2 linked regions of the Chitinophaga caseinilytica genome follow. The protein of the gene in region 1 interacts with the protein of each later gene in a pairwise test. Links are inferred from orthologs where the notes say so. Each region holds a gene or a part of one and is shown in the gene's direction. Other genes may lie near its edges.

Region 1 (4,137 bases):
GAGATCATTCGCCGCAAAACCGCCTCCCTCCTCGCCTCCGCCTGCGCCGCCGGCGCATGGAGCACCACGGCAGACGACCAGGTGACCGAACAAATGCGCCTTTTCGGCGAAAAAGTCGGCGTCGCATTTCAAATCAAAGACGATCTCTTCGATTACGGCACCGCCAACATCGGCAAACCCACCGGCATCGATATCCGGGAAAAGAAAATGACCCTCCCCCTCATCTACACCCTCCAGCACGCATCCCCCGAAAACCGGCGGAAAATTATCAATATTGTGAAAAACCATAATAAAGATAAGGACCGCGTCGCCGAAGTCATCGCCATGGTCAACGAATCCGGCGGCATCGACTACACCCGCGAAAAAATGTTCCAGTACCGCGACGAAGCCCTCGCCATCCTGCACACCTTCCCGGACAACAACATCCGCAAAGGCCTCGAATCCCTCGTCAGGTTCACCACCGATCGCAAATTCTAGTCCCCCTTCCTCCTTTTTTCGGAGAATTTCCCGCATTTGGCAGAAATACGGCAATCATCATTATATTACAACCGGATTCAGCCAGATCCGCCGGGATGCTTCCCTATAATACAATTGCATGCAGAAACGCTGGACAGTAAAGAAATATCAACCATCACAGGAGCAACAGCTCCAGGCAGCTTTGAAAATCCACCCCATACTATGCCGCCTGCTGGTACAAAGGGGGATCACTAAATTTGAAGATGCACGCCATTTCTTCAGGCCTTCGCTGGACGATCTCCACGATCCATGGCTCATGAAGGATATGGACAAAGCCGTTTCCCGGCTGGAAGAAGCCTTCTTCCGCCGCGAGAAAATCCTCGTGTACGGCGATTACGACGTAGACGGCACCACCGCCGTGGCCACCGTATATGGCTTCCTGCAACAACTGTACGACAATATCGAATTCTATATCCCCCACCGCTACCGCGAAGGGTACGGCATTTCCATGCAAGGCATTGAATATGCGCGGGATAACGACTTCGGGCTCATCATCGCGCTGGACTGCGGCATCAAATCCGTCGAGTACATCGGCCATGCCGCATCTCTCGGCATCGATTTCATTATTTGCGACCACCACCTTCCCGATGCCATTCTCCCCCCGGCCGTCGCCATTCTCAATCCCAAACAGGAAGACTGCCCTTATCCTTATAAGGAGCTTTCCGGCTGCGGGATCGGGTTTAAGCTGATCAGCGCCCTGGCGCAGAAGAAAGGTTTCCCCATGAGCGGGGTATATCAATATCTCGACCTCGTGTCTACCAGCATCGCCGCCGATATCGTTCCCATGACGGGTGAAAACCGCGTGCTCGCCTTCCATGGCCTCAAACAGGTCAACGAAGCACCGTCGCCGGGGATCAAGGCGCTGCTGCGACTGAGCAACCTGAAGGAAAAACTTACCACTTCCAACCTCGTATTCGTCATCGCGCCGCGCGTAAACGCCGCCGGAAGGATGGACGATGCCCGCAAAGCCGTGAACCTTTTCATGGAAACCGACGAAGACAAGGCTTTCGCCATTGCGGAAATGCTGCATGGAGACAACCAGGAGCGCAAGGGGATCGATATGAGCATCACCCAGGAAGCGGTCAGCATTATCCAGAACGACGCAGCCATGATCGCCCGGAAATCCACCGTGCTGTTCCAGCCCCACTGGCATAAAGGGGTTGTGGGCATCGTGGCGTCCCGGCTCATCGATAAATATTTCTACCGGCCCACCATCATCCTCACACAGAGCAACGACAAGGTGGCGGGCTCCGCACGCTCCGTGTCCGGTTTCAACGTGTACGAAGCCATCCACCAGTGCAAAGACCTCCTCGAAAATTACGGCGGCCACTTCTACGCAGCGGGCATGACCCTCAAACCGGAGAACGTGACAGCTTTCCAGGAGCGTTTCGAAGCCGTTGTTTCTGCCACCATCAGCCCCGACCTGCTCATTCCCGAGATCGTGATCGACACTGAAGTGTGGCTGTCTGACCTCACTCCCGCTTTCTACAACATCCTCCGGCAATTCGAGCCCCTCGGCCCCGAAAACCTCCGGCCCGTATTCATCGCCAGGAACCTGACCGACACCGGGTTTTCCCGCATCGTGAAAGACGAACATATTAAATTGTCCGTCCGCCAGCGCGGTGGCACCCCGTTTTCCGGCATCGGCTTCTTCATGGCCGATAAATTCGAGATCATTTCCGGCAAAAAACCGTTCGACCTCGTTTTTACCGTGGAAGAAAACGAATGGAACGGCAACACTACCCTTCAACTCAAAGCCATCGACATCCGGCCTTCCGGGGCATAAGAAAACCCCGAAGCCCATGGCCACGGGGTTTTGCCTGCGACGGTAAGGCCGCAATTATTTCGTGTACTGGTCCATCCAGGTGAACAGTGTAGGTTCGGCATAAGCCCTCGTCCAGGCATCGTGCCCGCCCGTGGCGCTTTCCGAATACTTCACCAGTTTGCCGCCACATGCTTCGATGGCGTTCACCATATCGCGGGAACCTTTTACCGGGACGGTAGGATCGTCTGCATTGTGAAAAACCCATAATGGCTTGTCTTTCAATATACAACCTTTATCCGGCGAACCTTCCCCGCAAATGGGCACTGCGGCGGCGAAACGATCGGGTTTAGCCTGCATCCAGCTCCACACACCGTACCCGCCCATGCTCATACCCGTTAGGTACACGCGGGAAGGGTCGACTTTATAATCTTTCATGACCTGTGCGTACAGCACTTCGAGACTGGGAATGTCCCACCAGCTGGTCACTTTGCATTGCGGCGCAATGAGGATGTAACGGAAATCCGCGTCTTTTACCGCTTTCACCACCAATGCCGATCGCTTCACGATATTGATATCGTCGCCGCGCTCCCCCACACTGTGGAGTGAAAAAATGACGGGCCACTTTTTATTCGGGTCCTCGTTATACTTAGCGGGTAAATAGCGGAGAAAATCGGTGACCTGCTTCGGGCTATTTACTTTTTGCGCGGTCAGCCCGGTGGTTAACGGAGCAGGTGGTGTTCCCGGATTAGGGGTTTCGGTGCCTCCGCCTCCTGTACCGGGGCCTGGTGTGGGTACGGGCGTAACTTCATGATCTCGGCCACAACTCATTACACATGTGGCCCAGGCTAACATTAAAATCAATCTTACATTCATATTTCAAGTCATAAGTAAGGGAACTGCGAAAATACGTCACTTACGCCAGCGGGAGTATAACACGTAGATGCCATAAACGCGCCATGGTGGCGGATTCCAGTATCAAATACAACATCCTGCCAATTCATTTATTTATATAATATCCAATACACTCATTGCCAAATCCCTAGCTGGCCCGGGGAGGTATAAAAAAACCCGCGGCCCAGGGGCCCGCGGGGTAAATTGCGCTCTTTTTGCGACTATTTCTTCTGCTGGTTCAACCAGGTGTATAATGCCGGATCATTATAGGCTTTCGTCCAGGCATTATGCCCGCCGGTAGCATTCTCCGTGTATTTCACCAAAGTACCGCCGCAACTCCGGATGGCGTTCACCATGTCGCGCGAGCCCTTTACAGGAACGGTTGGGTCGTCGGCATTGTGGAAAACCCACACCGGCTTATCTTTCAGCACGCAAGCCTTTGAAGGGGTACCTTCCCCGCAGATCGGCACGAAGGCAGCAAAACGGTCCGGTTTGCTGAGCGCCCAGCTCCAGGTGCCGTACCCGCCCATGCTGAGGCCCGTCAGGTAAATCCTGGACGGGTCTACATTATATTCCTTCACCACCTGATCGTACAACACTTCGAGGCTGGGCACGTCCCACCAGCTGGAGGCCTTACACTGCGGGGAGATGACGATAAACGGGAAGTTGGGGTCCTGGGCCGCCCGTGCTGCCAGCCCGGCGCGCTTTACCTGGTTAATGTCGTTGCCACGCTCGCCCACTCCGTGGAGGAAAATAATGACCGGCCATTTCTTGTTCGGATTGTCGTTGTAGGTAGCCGGCAACTGGCGGAGGAAGTCGGTCACCTGCTTAGGGCTCTTCACTTTTTGCGCGGTAACCCCAGTGGTCAGGTTGGAGGTACCGGTGGCAGGGGGCGGCGTTTCCGTCCCTTTCCCATTATCAACTGGTTTGGCAGGCGCAGGCACTTCGCTGTCGCGGCTGCAGCT
Region 2 (5,329 bases), 4.7 Mb from region 1 along the record:
TACCAAAGTTTCAATATCACTTTCTTTCACGGCTGTTTTGCGCACTTTAATGTACTACAAGAAACATGTTTTTAATTTTTGATACAAAGGGAAGTATTAAAAGCCTTTCCGGAACCTGGGCGAAATGTGGCCGTTTCATTGTAGCACAGCGATTAAAAATCTTTCCGGAACCTGGTGAAACACTTCCGTTATGTTGATGCATTGGAATCAAAAACTTTCCGGAACCAGACGCAATACTGCTGAGCGAACATCAGTAAACCAAGCCCAATACCGGCATCGGACAGTCAATAGTTCCGGGAACCTATTGCTTAGCCGCTGGAACAGCAATTCCTGAAGTAATTCGCGCGACGCGCCTGCTACATAGAAAATCACCTTAGGATACCAGCCTGGGCAACCAACAATCCCCGCCAGAAGATCAAACCACCAAAATCCCCCGGAAACCGCGCGCCCCGTAATACGATTCCGCGCCGTTGTGATACATGAACACCTTGTTATACCGGCGGTCGCAGAAGATGGCGCCGCCCAACTCACGGATATCGTCCGGGGTTTTGACCCAGCTCGAGGTTTTCAGGTCGAATTCCCCAAGCTCCTGCAATGCACGATATTGTGCTTCGGTGAGTATGGTGATGCCTATTTCGTTCGCCATGTCGATAGCGCTCGTTTTGGGCTTGTGCTCTTTCCTGGACTGGAGGGCTTCATAGTCGTAACAAGTGCTCCGCCGGCCTTTGGGACTTTCGGGGGCACAGTCGCAGAATGTGATTTCGCCGGATTTTTTATCGAATCCGATCACATCCGGCTCGCCGCCGGTTTCCTCCATCTCGTTCAGCGACCATAACTTCGCCGGGTGCGCTTCGACCCTTTCCTGGACTTTACTCCAGTCGATCCCCTTGTGACGCCGCATGTTTTTCTCGAAGCGGGCCTTCAGGGTTTTGAGCAGCGCATCCCGCTGGTCTGCGGTTAACTTCTTTTTGCTGTTGGGTGTGGTGGGCATATCATCAGGATTTTAACAGTAGATAATGGTATGTAAAACTGTATCAAATGTAATCAACCCCACACGAAATTTCACGTGTATAGATACATGAATTATCCGCCAGCTGGTTTGATCTTACACCGTTTCCTGCTTTGGTTGCTGGTTTGGGAGCCCACGGCAGCTCCAGCCAATAACAATGAACAGACCTTGCCCGCTCCGGTTCCAAATCGAGGGCAACGTTGGCCTTGCCGCCGATCGTTTCGTTCAGCACCATTTTCAACAGCCACATAACTTCCTCCCCAAACATATCCGCTTGCAGAAAATTCGATTTTCGCGGCAGATCGTTCATGCAAGCCCGCCTGCAGGAAAGATCAACTCCCATGATCGTTTTTGAAGTTTGATTTTCAGTGAATATAAGTGTTGCGACCATACAAAAATTATTTCCTCCGGAATTTTGGCTTGCCATTTTTCAAATTGATATATAAACCATCGGCGGTACAAAATGGCCAGCCATGAACAGCGATCTTCTTGAAATATTCCCCCTTTTCCCCGAAATTCGCGGCTGATATGAAAGTCTGTATAGCGGAAAAACCGAGCGTTGCGCGCGACATTGCCGAAGTGTTGGGCGCCAAAACCCGGAAAGATGGATATTATGAAGGGAACGGGTTCCAGGTCACCTGGACCTTCGGGCACTTCTGTACCCTCAAGGAACCGCACGACTATTCCCCCCACTGGAAATACTGGTCGCTGTCCGACCTGCCCATCATCCCCGCCCAGTTCGGCATCAAACTGATCGAAAACAACGGGGTGGAAAAACAGTTCCGCGTCATCGAAACCCTCATCCAGCAATGCGAAGAGGTCATCAACTGCGGTGACGCCGGCCAGGAAGGGGAGCTCATCCAGCGATGGGTACTCCTCAAAGCCCGCTGCGCCGCGCCCGTAAAACGCCTCTGGATATCCTCGCTTACCGAAGAAGCCATCAGAAACGGGTTCCAGTCCCTCAAAGACGCCGCCCAATACGATAACCTCTACGCCGCCGGCAGCGCCCGCGCCATCGGCGACTGGCTCCTCGGCATGAACGCCACCCGCCTTTTCACCAAGAAATTCGCCCAGGGCAAGGCCGTTCTTTCCATCGGCCGCGTCCAGACACCCACGCTCGCCATGATCGTGGCCCGCCAGAAAGAGATCAACGCCTTCGTTTCAGCCGAATACTGGGAACTGAAAACCATCTATAAAAAAGTAGAATTCACAGCCGCCATTGACCGGATCGTAGTCGTGGAGCGCGCCGAAAAAGGGCTCGCCTATCTCAAGGAACACCCCTTCGAGATCACTTCCTTCGAGAAAAAAGAAGGAAAGGAAGGCAATCCCCGCCTGTTCGACCTCACCGCACTCCAGGTGGAAGCCAATAAGAAATACGGCTACTCGGCAGACGATACCCTGCGGTACATCCAGAGCCTCTACGAAAAGAAGCTCGTCACCTATCCGCGTGTAGACACCACCTACCTTTCAGAAGACCTCCATCCCAAGATCGCCGGCATCCTCAAAGACCTGACGCCCTACGCAGCCCTCATCGCACCGCTGCTGGAAAAGCCCATCCCGAAACTCAAATCCGTGTTCGACGATAAAAAGGTGACCGACCACCATGCCATCATTCCCACCGGCATGTACCCCGAAAACCTGCATCTCGACGAAAAACGCATTTACGACCTCGTAGCCCGCCGCTTCATCGCCGCGTTCTACCCGGAATGTAAAATATCCAACACCACCGTGCTCGGCAAAGTAGGCCAGGTCGAATTCAAAGCCACCGGCAAACAGATCCTCGAGCCCGGCTGGAAGGAAGTATACGCCAACGACGCGCCCACGCCCAAAGAAGGCGACGAGCCCGCCGAAGAAGGCGAAAAGATCCTGCCCGTATTCGAAGTTGGGGAAAGCGGTCCGCACGAGCCCCGCATCCACAAAGGCAAAACCACACCGCCTAAACCATACACGGAAGCCACCCTGCTCCGCGCCATGGAAACGGCCGGCAAGCAGGTGGAAGACGAGGAAATGCGCGAAGTATTGAAAGACAACGGCATCGGCCGCCCTTCTACCCGCGCCAACATCATCGAAACCCTCTTCCGCCGCAAATACATCGAGAAGAAGAAAAAGAACATCTTCGCCACGCAAACCGGCATCGACCTCATCGATACCATCGAAAACGAACTGCTCAAAAGCCCTGAGCTCACCGGCGCCTGGGAACGCAAGCTGCGCCTCATGGAAAAAGGGGAATATGCCATGGACACCTTCCGGCAGGAGCTGACCGACATGGTGATCGCCCTCATCCGCGACGTGAAGAACAACACCGGCAAATCCATCACCATCGCGCCGGAACGGCCGCCCGAGCCCGAGAAAAAGGAAAAGGAAGCCAAGCCCAAAGCGCCGAAGAAACCCGCCGATCCCACCGCCGCCACCTGCCCGAAATGCAAGGCCCACCCCGTCAAAAAAGGGAATACCGCTTACGGTTGCGCCAACTTTGCCGCCTGCGGGTTCAAAATCCCGTTCGAACTGTTCGGCAAAAAACTGACGGACAAACAACTGGAAGACATCCTCACCAAAGGAAAAACGGGGAAAATCAAAGGCCTCGCCACGCCGGAAGGCGAAAAAGAAGGTCGCCTGGCGCTCGACGAACATTTCAACGTAGTGGTCCAGACTTCCTGAAAATTTTTACAACCATCTGCGAATCCGCGTGTTATAGAGTAGTATGTCGGCCAGGGGCCGGCTTAAACCGCTCTTTATGGCAAAACACTACCCTGTTTGTTTGTTACTTTTAGCCATGCTCCTATGTGAAAGCGCCCGGGCGCAGCAAGACGTGCAGTTCAGCCAGTATGTCTTCAATATGCTGAACGTAAACACGGCTTACGCCGGGTATCGCGGGGGCACCAGTTTCAACGCCATTTACCGGCGGCAATGGGAAGGCATTCCCGGATCGCCCAAATCTGCGGGCGCATCTATCGACTGGCTCACGCCGGCGGCGGAAGACCGCATGGCCCTCAGCGCCAATTTCCTGCATGAAGAGCTCGGGCCGCAAAAGACCCTCAGCGTGGGCGCAGGTTACACCTACCGCATCCCGCTCGACGCTTCCGGCGCCAGGCGCCTCTGCTTCGGCATCGGCGGCGGGTTCACGCAGTACCGGCTCGATGGCACGCTGCTGACCTACGTAGACGAGCACGATAACAGCATCCCCGTGACGAACGCCTCACACATCGAGCCGGACGCCAACTTCGGGGTCTATTACTATACGCCCAAATGGTACGCCACGGCCTCCATCCGCAACCTGCTGCAAACCACGGGGGTGAAGGGTTTTAACTGGAACGACGAATACTTCCGCACGCTGGAGCGCAATCCGCACCTCTACCTGGGCGCGGGAACGGTGATCAGCCTTGCGGAAAACTTCAAGCTGAAGCCGTCCTTCCTCTGGAAAGACGATTTCAAGGGCCCCAGTAACGTAGACCTTTCCTGCTTCCTGAATATCCACGAACTGGTGTGGATCGGCGGATCGTACCGCACCGGCATCCGCATCTGGGACGCATCGGGCAAAAACATGGACCTTACGAACCGCGACGCAGCGTCCGCCATGGTGGAATTCATGGCCGCAAAATGGCTGCGGGTCGGGTACGCATACGATTTTACCACCAGCGGGCTGCGGAACTACCAATCCGGCTCGCACGAGATTTCCATCAGCCTTTTCATGCCGAAAAAAGGCGTCCGGGAAGTCAGTCCAAGATATTTCTAATGGGTTAGCGGGTTACCATGCAACATGATTCCGGTCTGTTCAGAACAAAGATGTTTGGACAGGCCGGTTTTCGTTTGTCTTCTTTTTGCCGTTGGCAGGCTGGGGGAGGATGGCCGGTTGCTGGGAGATGGAAAGATGGACCGGCGGCAGCGGCGCTTCCGATGGGTTGATATGGAACACCGGCGTTTCGGCGTATCGTCCCGCCACAACGATCTCCGTTCCGTTGGCGTGCCGGCTGAAGAGGGAATGCACCAGGTCGGGGTCGTTATTGTCTTGCGACAGGTGAGACAGCAGCACGTGGCTCAGGTGCTTCGTGCGGTGGCGCAGGAAAACTTCCAGGGCTTCGTTGTTCGACAGGTGGCCGTGGCCCCCTCTGATCCGGTTTTTCAGGAAAATCGGGTAGCGCCCCTTGTCGAGCATTTCGGTGTCGTAATTGGTTTCGAGGAACGCGGCGTGGCACATGGAAAAATGGCGCGCCAGCTCGCCGCAGGGCCGCCCGATGTCCGTGAAAACGCCCACCCGCGCCTGGCCGCAGCTGATGAGGAAACTGTGGGGATCGGCCGCGTCGTGGTATTTGACGAACGGCT

Evidence for each region. The genes of interacting proteins can lie anywhere in the genome.
Region 2: the proteins of recJ (region 1) and WJU22_RS20025 interact in binary tests that used the Escherichia coli proteins (3 or more experiments, as listed by UniProt). The link is inferred for Chitinophaga caseinilytica from one-to-one orthologs.

What each region holds. Positions count from the first base shown.
Region 1 is NZ_CP150096.1:115,015-119,151, forward strand. Bases 1-2,948 are described here. They hold recJ (single-stranded-DNA-specific exonuclease RecJ), read left to right. Parts: upstream 1-595; coding sequence 596-2,302; downstream 2,303-2,948. Other genes in these bases: WJU22_RS00495 (polyprenyl synthetase family protein), read left to right, coding at 1-477; WJU22_RS00505 (hypothetical protein), read right to left, coding at 2,357-2,948. In the rest of the region: more of WJU22_RS00505, read right to left, coding at 2,949-3,109; WJU22_RS00510 (alpha/beta hydrolase-fold protein), read right to left, coding at 3,394-4,137. UniProt on the Escherichia coli protein: Single-stranded-DNA-specific exonuclease.
Region 2 is NZ_CP150096.1:4,851,649-4,856,977, reverse strand. What follows is about bases 1,140-4,102. They hold WJU22_RS20025 (DNA topoisomerase 3), read left to right. Parts: upstream 1,140-1,537; coding sequence 1,538-3,667; downstream 3,668-4,102. Other genes in these bases: WJU22_RS20020 (type IX secretion system membrane protein PorP/SprF), read left to right, coding at 3,744-4,102; WJU22_RS20030 (hypothetical protein), read right to left, coding at 1,140-1,400. Also shown: WJU22_RS20035 (DUF4256 domain-containing protein), read right to left, coding at 416-991; more of WJU22_RS20030, read right to left, coding at 1,035-1,139; more of WJU22_RS20020, read left to right, coding at 4,103-4,742; WJU22_RS20015 (MBL fold metallo-hydrolase), read right to left, coding at 4,782-5,329.